DNA from 2 places in the Mycobacterium sp. SP-6446 genome. Region 1 is predicted to be linked to the other one. Evidence: riboswitches for the same ligand, from Rfam matches in the RefSeq annotation. Region 1 holds a riboswitch; the other holds the start of a gene.
What was found. A riboswitch is a leader RNA that binds a small molecule or an ion and turns the genes downstream of it on or off. The one in region 1 is predicted to bind cobalamin.

Region 1 (5,827 bases):
ATGCGGCAATCCCCGCCGAACACTCCCAACCCCGGTTGGCTGTACGCAACGCGCCTTCGCCAGATGAAATCACTGCTCTCCGATGGAATCCGGTCGGGCGAGATCCGCGTCGACGCCGCCTCCACCGCGATGCTGGCACGGTGCGTCATCGGCCTGCAGTGGATACCGGAGAACATCCTTCGCGCCGTCGGCCGTCGGACGGCGCTGGTGCACGCCCGCGACACCGTCCTGCGTGGTGTTGCCGTGCGCGGCAAGTAGGGCCGCCGCTAATCCGGACCCGGTATTGAGCCAAATAACTGTTACCCATACAGTTGTGCAGTTAGAACCGGGTTGGCAGTTACCGAGAAGGGGATTTCCATGACCATTGTCGATCGGCTGCGCTACGACGGCAAGCGCGCGCTCGTTGTCGGTGGTGCGACAGGCATGGGCGCCGCGGCGGCCAAGTCGGCGGGCGAGCTCGGCGCCGAGGTCATCGTGATGGACTACGCGCCGGTGAACTACGACGTCGCCAAGTCCATCCAGGTGGACCTGCGCGATCCCGCGTCGATCGACGCCGCGCTCGAGCAGCTGGACGGCCCGGTCCACGCCGTGTTCTCGGCCGCCGGCATTGCGGAGGGAACGACGGACCTGATGGCGATCAACTTCCTCGGCCACCGGTACCTGCTCGAGCGCCTGCTCGAGAAGAACCAGCTTCCCTCGGGCGCGGCGATCTGCTTCATCTCCTCGGTCGCCGGCATGGGCTGGGAGAACGACTTGGACTTGCTGAACGAGTTCCTGGCCACGCCGGACTTCGCGACGGCCCAGGACTGGGTCAAAGCGCACGAATCGGAAGGCATCATCCACTACGGCTTCTCCAAGAAGGTGGTCAACGCCTACGTGGCCACCCAGGGCTATCCGCTGCTGAAGAAGGGGATCCGCATCAACGCGATCTGCCCGGGCCCCACCGATACCCCGCTGGCCCAGGCCAACGCCGACCTATGGCTCACCTTCGCGCAGGACTACCGCGACGAGACAGGCTCCAAGGTGCATACCCCGGAGCAAATGGGCGATGTCATGTGCTTCCTCAACAGCGCCGCCGCGTTCGGCATCAGCGGGATCACGCTGCTGGTGGACTACGGGCACACGATGGCGTCGCTCACGGGCGCCTACCCGCCCGGCAAGCCGATCATCGACCTGATCATGGGGCGGGTAAAACTCTAGGGGCGATCGCGAGCGCGGCGTAGCCGGGCGAAGCGGATCGCCGCATAGTCCAAGCCTCGCTCAGCCGTGAGTGCCCGGCCAGCCGGGCGCAAAGCCGCGACTGCCCGGCCAGCCGGGCGCTCGGCGCAAACGCAGTACCGTCGGGGCATGGCACGCATCGTCATCATCGGCGGCCACGGCAAGGTCGCGCTGCAGCTGGCCCACATCCTCTCCGAGCGTGGCGACGAGGTGACCTCGGTCTTCCGCAATCCCGAGCACTCCGACGACGTCGCGGCCACCGGCGCCCAGCCGGTGGTGGCCGATATCGAGCAGCTGGATACCCCCGCGCTTGCCGAATTGCTGAGCGGGCACGACGCGGTCGTCTTCTCCGCCGGAGCCGGCGGTGGCAATCCGGCACGCACCTATGCCGTCGATCGCGACGCCGCGATCCGGGCCATCGATGCGGCCGGGCAGGCGGGCGTGCCGCGGTTCGTGATGGTGTCGTACTTCGGTGCCGGCCCGGATCATGGTGTATCGCAAGATAATCCGTTCTTTGCATACGCCGAGGCCAAGGCCGCCGCCGATGCCCATCTGCGCTCCAGCGCGCTGGACTGGACGGTGCTGGGACCGGGCCGGCTCACCCTCGAACCCGCCACCGGCCGGATCGCGATCGGCAAGGGCAATGGTGAGGTGTCGCGAGCCGACGTCGCGCTCGTCGTCGCGGCCGCGCTGGCAGACGACTCCACCATCCGCCGCACCATCGGATTCAACAATGGCGAAGTGCCCATCGCGGAGGCGCTGGCCGACTGACGCGCCGGCATCGAGCGAGGCATGTTAGACACGCGTCGCGAGAGGGAACCCGGTGAAAGTCCGGGACAGTCCCGCAGCGGTAAGCCCGTAGGAGCACCACGACAGTGCGCCTGCGAGTCCGAAGACCTGCCGGCTGTGCCGGGCGCGCCGTGTCCGGCGGGCTCATCGCCTCGTGGAATGGGCGTTTGGCCGTGGCCGTTGCGGTTGGTGTGCCAAACCGTCGAATGAAGGACGACATCGTGACTCACTTGGTAAGTAGTCCACCATTCACCGCCACGGTTACCGGCTCGCCGCGCATCGGCCCGAAACGCGAACTCAAGCGCGCGACCGAAGGCTACTGGGCCGGACGCACCAGCCGATCGGAATTGGAGTCCGTCGCCGCCACATTGCGCCACGACATGTGGGCAAGCCTGGCAGCCGCCGGCCTGGATTCGGTGCCGGTGAACACCTTCTCGTACTACGACCAGATGCTCGACACGGCCGTCATGCTCGGCGCCCTACCGGCCAGGGCCGCGGACGTCCCCGATGAGCTGGACCGCTACTTCGCCGCCGCGCGTGGCAATGACGAGGTCGCGCCGCTGGAAATGACCAAGTGGTTCGATACCAACTACCACTACCTGGTTCCCGAGATCGAGCCCGCAACCCGGTTCGCGCTGAACCCGGACAAGGTCCTTTCCGAGCTGAAAGAGGCGCTCGGACAAGGCATTCCGGCGCGTCCGGTGGTCATCGGGCCGGTGACCTTCCTGCTATTGAGCAAGGGCGTCAACGGCGGCGGCGCACCGATCGAGCGGCTGCAGGAGCTGGTCCCGATCTACTCCGAGCTGCTGTCGCTGCTCGCCGACAACGGCGCGCAGTGGGTGCAGTTCGACGAGCCGGCGCTGGTAACCGACATCTCCCCCGACGCGCCCGCGCTGGCCGAGACCGTGTACGACGCGCTGGGCTCGGTGAGCAACCGCCCCGCGATCCACGTCGCGACCTACTTCGGCGACCCGGGCGCGTCCCTGGCGGGGCTCGCCCGCACACCCATCGAGGCGATCGGCGTCGACCTGGTCGCCGGCGCCGACACGGCCGCGGCCGGCATCCCGGAATTGGCCGGCAAGACCCTGGTGGCCGGCATCGTCGACGGACGCAATGTCTGGCGCACCGACCTGGAGGCCGCGCTGGGCAAACTGGCGACCCTGCTCGGCTCCGCGGCCCATGTCGCGGTGTCGACGTCGTGCTCGACGATGCATGTGCCGTACTCGCTGGAGCCGGAAACCGAGCTCGACGATGCCCTGCGCGGCTGGCTGGCCTTCGGGCGGGAGAAGGTCGCCGAGGTAGTGACGCTGGCGCGGGCGCTGCACGACGGACGCGACACGGTCGCCGACGAGATCGCGGCGTCCAACGCCGCCGTCGCCTCCCGTCGCGGCGACCCACGGCTGCACAACGGACAAGTCCGGGCGCGGATCGACTCGATCGTCGCGTCGGGCACTCATCGCGGTGAGGCGGCCGCGCGCCGCGCGAGCCAGGAGGCGCGGCTACACCTGCCCCCGCTGCCGACCACGACGATCGGCTCTTACCCGCAGACGTCGGCAATCCGCAAGGCGCGCGCGGCTTTTCGGGCCGGCGAGATCGACGAGGCCGAGTACATCGGCAAGATGCGCAAGGAGATCGCCGACGTCATCGCCCTGCAGGAACAACTCGGCCTGGACGTGCTGGTGCACGGCGAGCCGGAGCGCAACGACATGGTGCAGTACTTCGCCGAGCAGCTCGAGGGCTTCTTCGCCACGCAGAACGGCTGGGTGCAGTCCTACGGCAGCCGCTGCGTCCGGCCACCGATCCTGTACGGCGACGTGGTGCGCACCCATCCGATGACGGTCGAGTGGATCACCTACGCGCAGTCCCTGACCGACAAGCCGGTGAAGGGAATGCTGACGGGCCCGGTCACCATCCTGGCCTGGTCGTTCGTGCGCGACGACCAGCCGCTGGCCGACACCGCCAACCAGGTGGCCCTGGCGATTCGGGACGAGACCGTGGATCTGCAGGACGCGGGTATCGCCGTCATCCAGGTCGACGAGCCGGCGCTGCGCGAGCTGCTGCCGTTGCGTCGCGCCGAGCAGGCCGCGTACTTGCGTTGGGCCGTAGGCGCTTTCCGGCTGGCTACGTCCGGGGTCGCCGACTCGACGCAGATCCACACGCATCTGTGCTACTCGGAGTTCGGCGATGTCATCGGGGCCATCGCCGACCTCGACGCCGACGTCACGTCCATCGAGGCGGCGCGCTCACACATGGAGGTGCTGGACGACCTGAACGCCGCCGGCTTCGCCAACAGCGTGGGTCCGGGCGTCTACGACATCCACTCGCCGCGAGTGCCGAGCGAGGGCGAGATGGCCGAGTCGTTGCGTGCGGCGCTGCGCGCCGTTCCGGCACAACGGCTTTGGGTCAATCCCGACTGTGGGCTGAAGACGCGCAATGTCGACGAGGTCACCGCGTCGCTGCGAAACATGGTCGCCGCGGCGCGGGAAGTCCGAGCGTCGGCCTGACTCCACGGGCGTAACACCACGGCGGCTTTTAGCCCGAAATTTCGCCCTGGCGTTACGCCCGGCGCGCCTCGTCCGACAGCACCTGGACTGGGACGTCGTCGGCCCAGGGTTGGCGGGTCACCATGTCGGCGACCCGGACGATGCCGCGCTCGAATTCGCCTGTGGCGGCGTCGACTAGGCGATACTCCTGGGTCTGCTTGTGGATGGGCTGCGCGTCGAGCAGGACCACACGCACTTCGCCCGGCTCGAAGTGACAGCGCTCCTGCATCGCGGCGATCAGTTGTTCGTTGTGCATGTGGCCGTCGCCGAAGTTCCAGCCGATGGCTGTGCTGCAGATCCGCTCGCCGTCGGTGATGACGTAGTCGTCCTCGTTCTGGCCGGCCATCGCGCGGTGCGCCAATGTGAACAGCGCGCGGCCGTGCGTGTTGAATCCGCGGAACGCGTACCCCATGTAGATCGGGATCTGCGCGGCTTCCGGGCTGCCGTAGAAGCGCTCCAGCTGAGCCTGCGGCATGCTCGCGATCGCCACGATGCCCCTACCGATCTTGTCGTTGGCTGACGGCTTGATGCACCACAGCGTGGTGTCCCAGTTTCCGGCGTAATAGCGCATGCCCGGCAGGAACGAGATCTTGCGCGGGAACAGGTTGCCCAGCGCGACGATGCCCGCGATGACGACGAACAGGATCGCCACCGGCACAGGGTGTTTCAGGTCGCCCAAGCCCAAGCGGGCATGGGCGACGAACAACGACAACACACCGAAGATCATGAAGACGTTCCACTCCAGCGGCACCCCCATGGGGATGGACACCAGGATTCCCAGATGGAAGCACACCATGACGATGGCAGCGATCGTGGTCGGCCAGCCGCCGTGGCAGAAGAACAGCGGCAGCGGAACCAACATCTCGATGGCGGTACTGAGGTGAGCGAGCAACCGCGACAGCAGCCCCGGCCGCAGGTCGTCGGGGAACTTCTCGAAGAAGCGCCGTTTCAGCCACCGGGGCCGCATCAGCGGGTTGTTGGACATCATCGTGGAGATCACGAACGGGAAGTGCTTGTTGAGCTTCGACGTCGCCGCGCCCATCCAGATCACCAGGAACACCAGCTTGGCGGCGACGATCATGTCGACGCCCCCGAACAAGAACGTCACCGTCATGGTCACGTACACCTCGCCGCGAGCGGCGAGAAAGATCACCTTGTCGCGCAGCCCCAGCACGCCGACGAGGAGCAGGATCGTCACGATTTCCCACGTCGGAAGCAACCCGATCGTCGTGCCGAGCTCGGGCACCGGCCCGGTGCCGTCCGAGAAGAGCGCCCGC
Region 2 (5,827 bases), on a different contig from region 1:
GGCGCTGTGGCAGGGTGGGGATGATGCGCGTCGCCGTCGTCGCCGGGCCGGATCCCGGGCACTCGTTTCCGGCGATCGCGCTGTGCCTGCGGTTTCGCGAGGCCGGCGACGAGCCCACCCTGTTCACCGGTGAGGAATGGATCGACACCGCCCGCGGCGCCGGGATCGACGCGGTCGCGCTGGACGGCCTCGCCGCCACCGACGACGACGTCGACGCCGGCGCCAGAATCCATGGGCGCGCGGCGCGGATGGCGGAGCTCAACGTGCCCGCCCTGCGCGAGCTGGGACCCGACCTGGTGGTGTCCGATGTCATCACCGCGGGCGGCGGCATGGCCGCCGAGCTGCTGGGCATTCCGTGGATCGAGCTCAACCCGCATCCGCTGTACCTGCCGTCCAAGGGATTGCCGCCGATAGGCAGCGGACTCGCGCCCGGCACCGGCATCCGCGGCCGGCTGCGCGACGCCACGATGCGCGCGCTGACCGCGCGCTCCTGGCGGGCCGGGATCAAGCAGCGTGCCGCCGTCCGCCTGCAGATCGGGCTGCCCGCCGTCGATCCCGGGCCGCTGCGACGGCTGATCGCCACGCTGCCGGCGCTGGAGATGCCTCGTCCGGACTGGCCGGACGAGGCCGTGGTGGTCGGCCCGTTGCACTTCGAGCCGACCGACCGGGTGTTCGAGGTCCCGCCGGGCCGCGGGCCGGTGGTGGTGGTCGCGCCGTCGACCGCTGCGACCGGGACCGCCGGATTGGACGACGTCGCGCTGCGGCACCTGACGCCGGGCGACACGCTGCCGGCGGGATCGCGGTTGGTGGTGTCGCGGCTGGACGGACCGGATCTGGCCGTGCCGCGGTGGGCGGTGGTGGGGTTGGGACGCCAGGCCGAGCTGTTGACGCACGCCGACGTGGTGATCTGCGGCGGCGGTCACGGGATGGTGACCAAGACGCTGCTCGCCGGCGTGCCCCTGGTGGTGGTTCCCGGCGGGGGAGATCAGTGGGAGATGGCCAATCGAGTGGTGCGTCAGGGCAGTGCGCGGCTGGTCCGGCCGCTGACCGCCGACGCGCTGGTGGCCGCGACCAACGAGGTGCTGTCCACGCCCCGCTACCGCGAGGCCGCTCGCGAAGCGGCCGCCGGCATCGACGGGGTCGCCGACCCGGTGCGGGTGTGCCACGAAGCGCTGGCTCTCGCGGGGTAAGGCGCCGGCCGCCCAGTATCTTGGCTGGCGTGCGGCTGACGGAGTTCAACGAACGGGTGGTGTTGCGCTTCGGCGCCGCTTATGGCGCATCGGTGCTGGTGGATCACGTGCTGACCGGGTTCGACGGCCGGACTGCGGCCCAGGCCATCGAGGATGGCATCGAGCCGCGCGACGTCTGGCGGGCGTTGTGCGTCGACTTCGACGTGCCCCGCGATCAGTGGTGAAGCCGCGCGCTTGGGCGTGAGCGACTACGCACACTCATCTGTTGCTACGGCGTATCCGGCGAAAGACGCAATCGGCGCACACGGACTTCCCGGGGATGCGATAGAAGAGGCAGCAGCTGCGACGCCTGAAACCCAGGTGTGCGCTGGTGATCACACCGCATCCGGCCAACATGCCGGTGTCCAGCAGTGAGTCGGTGATGTCGAGGATGGGGCCGCGCAGATCGGGCCGGGCCGAGAGCAGGGTTCGCGACGCTCCCATGAGTGCGGACGCGATGTTGCCCGCGAGCAGGGCGGGGGCCAGTTTGACCCGCAGGCCGGCGGCGAACGGCTTCATGTGTTGTTTCACGACGATGCGGTACAGCAAATCCGCGGAGGGCGAGTCGACGGCTTGTCCGACGGGCTCGGGCATTCGAAGTTGGGCCGCGTCATCGGCGCGCTGCAGGCCTTTAAGATCCGGAACGACCCCGTGCCCCAGCGCGCACGCGAGCACGGGTGACCACAGGCGGGTGGCGTGGCCGAGATGAACCAGCGAGGCGGCGATCCGCAGGTCCGACGTGCGATAGCGCCGGGCGGTGGCGTCGATCAGATCACTGAAACCGTCGGCGTAGGACTGCCCGACCGGATGCCATCCGACTGCGTCGCCCCCGACAGTGAAGGTGAAAAACCGTTTGTAAGAAGATATTTCGGCCAGCTCGGCAGAAATGTCCATGCGCGACCAAACCTCTCTGGGGAAATCCGCCCCAGTTGTCGTGAGGAAGCGCTGACGGTGAGTATCTGGCTCTCGGGTCAGGACGTGTCCGTCCCCGATCACAGTGGCGGGACCGCACCGGATTCACACCGGTTTCCTCGGCTTTAGCAGGCTGCTTTGGCCCCGTCAGCGCCTTTCGGTAGCAAATGTTGCCATACGCCGTTACCGTGCCCGGCGTGTCCTCTTGAATCGAACACGTGTTCGGCTACTGTGGTGAGCGTTCGGAGACTTGTCGGACCCCGCGCCTAGGGTCACGGCCAACCGACCGATACCGGTCACCGAACACACCGACGATAGGAAGAGGCACCATGACGCAAGCCCCCGACCGCGAGAAGGCTCTCGACCTGGCGATGGCCCAGATCGAAAAGAGCTACGGCAAAGGCTCGGTGATGCGTCTCGGCGACGAGACGCGTCAGCCGATCTCGATCATCCCGACCGGATCCATCGCACTGGACGTGGCCCTGGGCATCGGCGGCCTGCCGCGCGGCAGGGTCGTGGAGATCTACGGTCCGGAGTCCTCGGGTAAGACCACCGTCGCACTGCACGCGGTGGCCAACGCCCAGGCCGCCGGCGGCGTCGCGGCGTTCATCGACGCCGAGCACGCCCTGGACCCCGACTACGCAAAGAAGCTCGGCGTCGACACCGATTCGCTGCTGGTCAGCCAGCCCGACACCGGTGAGCAGGCGCTGGAGATCGCCGACATGCTGATCCGCTCCGGCGCGCTGGACATCCTGGTCATCGACTCGGTCGCGGCCCTGGTGCCGCGAGCGGAACTCGAGGGCGAGATGGGGGACAGCCACGTCGGGCTGCAGGCCCGGCTGATGAGCCAGGCGCTGCGGAAAATGACTGGCGCGCTGAACAATTCGGGAACCACGGCGATCTTCATCAACCAGCTCCGCGAGAAGATCGGGGTGATGTTCGGCAGTCCCGAAACCACCACGGGTGGAAAGGCTTTGAAGTTCTACGCGTCGGTGCGCATGGACGTGCGCCGGATCGAGACGCTCAAGGACGGCACCAACGCGGTCGGCAACCGCACCCGGGTCAAGGTCGTCAAGAACAAGGTGGCGCCGCCGTTCAAGCAGGCCGAGTTCGACATCCTCTACGGCCGGGGAATCAGCCGGGAGGGTTCGCTGATCGACATGGGTGTGGATCAGGGCTTCATCCGCAAGTCCGGTTCCTGGTTCACCTACGAGGGCGAGCAGCTCGGCCAGGGCAAGGAGAACGTCCGCACTTTCCTGATGGAGAACGCCGACATTGCCAACGAGATCGAGAAGAAGATCAAGGAAAAGCTTGGCATTGGCGCGGTCGTGACCGATGACCCCTCAGCCGATGGTGTCCTGCCCGCCCCCGTCGACTTCTGAGCCCTCTCGCGAGGAGCAGGCGCGGGCGTTGTGCCTGCGCCTGCTCACCGCGAGATCGCGCACGCGGGCCGAGCTGTCCGGTCAGCTGGCCAGACGCGGATATCCCGACGACGTCAGCGCCCGGGTATTGGATCGACTGGCGTCCGTGGGCTTGGTCGACGACGCCGATTTCGCCCAACAATGGGTGGCGTCCCGGCGGGCGAGGGCCGGAAAGAGCCGGCGCGCCCTGGCCGCCGAGTTGCATACCAAGGGCGTCGACAACGACGCGATCACCGCGGCATTGGCCGGGATCGACGCCGGCGCCGAGCGCGATCGGGCCGAGCAGCTGGTGCGTGCCAAGCTGCGGCGCGAGACGCTGGCTGGCGACGACGCAAAGGTGAGCCGCAGGCTGGTCGGGATGCTGGCGCGGCGTGGCTACGGCCAGAGCCTGGCCTGCGAGGTCGTCTTCGCCGAGCTGGCGGCCGAGCGGGAGCGCCGGCGGGTGTAGCTGCGGATTAATCCGGTGGGAGCCGGTCGCCGTACCATGGCCCCGTGACTTCGACGGTGGCCCGAGACGTTTCGGGGGCGCGTACCTACCAGGTGCGCACCTATGGCTGCCAGATGAACGTCCACGATTCCGAACGCCTGGCCGGGCTGCTCGAGGCGGCCGGCTACCAACGGGCCGCCGACGGGACCGATGCCGACGTGGTGGTGTTCAACACCTGCGCCGTGCGCGAGAACGCGGACAACAAGCTGTACGGCAACCTCAGCCATCTGGCTCCGCGCAAGCGGGGCAATCCCGATATGCAGATCGCGGTCGGTGGCTGCCTGGCCCAAAAAGATCGAGACGCAGTGCTGCGCAAGGCGCCGTGGGTCGACGTCGTCTTCGGCACGCACAACATCGGATCGCTGCCCACGCTGCTCGACCGCGCCCGGCACAACAAGGTCGCCCAGGTAGAGATCGCCGAGGCGTTGCAGCAGTTTCCGTCGTCGCTGCCCAGCGCACGCGAATCCGCGTACGCCGCTTGGGTTTCCATCTCCGTCGGGTGCAACAACAGCTGCACCTTCTGCATCGTCCCGTCGTTGCGCGGCAAGGAAGTCGACCGCAGTCCGGACGACATTCTGGCCGAGGTGAGGTCCCTGGTGGACGACGGCGTGCTCGAGGTGACGCTGCTCGGCCAGAACGTCAACGCCTATGGGGTTTCCTTCGCCGACCCCGAGCTGCCGCGGAATCGCGGCGCCTTCGCCGAGCTACTGCGCGCCTGCGGAGAAATCGACAAGCTGGAACGCGTCCGGTTCACCTCCCCGCATCCGGCCGAGTTCACCGACGACGTTATCGAGGCGATGGCGCAGACGCCGAACGTGTGCCCGGCCCTGCACATGCCGCTGCAGTCCGGATCCGACCGGGTGCTGCGCGCGATGCGGCGGTCGTACCGCGCCGATCGTTATCTGGGCATCATCGACCGGGTTCGGGCGGCGATGCCGCACGCGGCCATCACCACGGACCTGATCGTCGGATTTCCCGGCGAGACCGAAGAGGATTTCGCGGCCACGCTCGACGTGGTGCGGCAGGCTCGGTTCGCGGCCGCGTTCACCTTCCAGTACTCCAAGCGGCCCGGCACCCCGGCCGCCGAACTCGACGGCCAGATCCCGAAAGCTGTTGTGCAGGAACGCTACGAGCGCCTGATCGAGCTGCAGGAGCAGATCTCGCTGGAGGGCAACCGCGCGCTGATCGGGCAGACCGTCGAGTTGCTCGTGGCCACCGGCGAAGGACGCAAGGACAGCCGGACATCGCGCATGACCGGACGCGCCCGCGACGGCCGGCTGGTGCACTTTTCCGCCGACACGGCGGTGCGGCCCGGCGACATCATCACCACGGCCGTCACCGGGGCCGCGCCGCACCACCTCGTCGCGGACGCCGGGGTGCTGACCCACCGCCGCACGCGGGCCGGTGACTCCGCAGGACAACGCCCGCGCGGCGTCGGCCTCGGCATGCCCGGTGTGGGGCCGTCCGCCGCCACCGCCCAACCGCTTGGATGCGCGCTATGAATGAACAGGAAAAGGAACACGCCGACATCGACGCCCTGCGTGCCGAAATCGAGGCCGCGGAGCGCCGCGTCGCGCGTGAGATCGACCCCGGCCCAAGGGCATTCGTCGTCGCCATTCTGGTGTTCGTGCTGCTGGGTTCGTTCATCCTGCCGCACACCGGCGCTGTGCGGGGATGGGATGTCCTGTTTTCCAGCCACGGTGCGGGTGCGGCCGCGCTGGGCCTGCCGTTGCGGGTGTTCGCCTGGCTGGCGCTGGTGTTCGGCGTCGGATTCTCGA

Region 2: it holds a riboswitch for cobalamin, as region 1 does, so the genes downstream of both, A5736_RS14225 ((2Fe-2S)-binding protein) here and metE (5-methyltetrahydropteroyltriglutamate--homocysteine S-methyltransferase) in region 1, are expected to answer to the same signal.

The regions. Positions count from the first base shown of each region.
Region 1 covers NZ_MBEM01000187.1:50,188-56,014, forward strand. The annotation lists gene A5736_RS17295 (TetR/AcrR family transcriptional regulator) at 1-258, shown strand, start outside; gene A5736_RS17300 (SDR family oxidoreductase) at 358-1,200, shown strand; gene A5736_RS17305 (NAD(P)-dependent oxidoreductase) at 1,348-1,989, shown strand; cobalamin riboswitch at 1,978-2,138, shown strand; gene metE (5-methyltetrahydropteroyltriglutamate--homocysteine S-methyltransferase) at 2,214-4,511, shown strand; gene A5736_RS17315 (DUF3556 domain-containing protein) at 4,564-5,827, opposite strand, start outside.
Region 2 covers NZ_MBEM01000154.1:41,319-47,145, reverse strand. The annotation lists gene A5736_RS14235 (glycosyltransferase) at 24-1,190, shown strand; gene A5736_RS14230 (DUF3046 domain-containing protein) at 1,208-1,414, shown strand; gene A5736_RS14225 ((2Fe-2S)-binding protein) at 1,449-2,123, opposite strand; cobalamin riboswitch at 2,162-2,305, opposite strand; gene recA (recombinase RecA) at 2,471-3,523, shown strand; gene recX (recombination regulator RecX) at 3,477-4,010, shown strand; gene miaB (tRNA (N6-isopentenyl adenosine(37)-C2)-methylthiotransferase MiaB) at 4,055-5,551, shown strand; gene A5736_RS14205 (hypothetical protein) at 5,548-5,827, shown strand, end outside.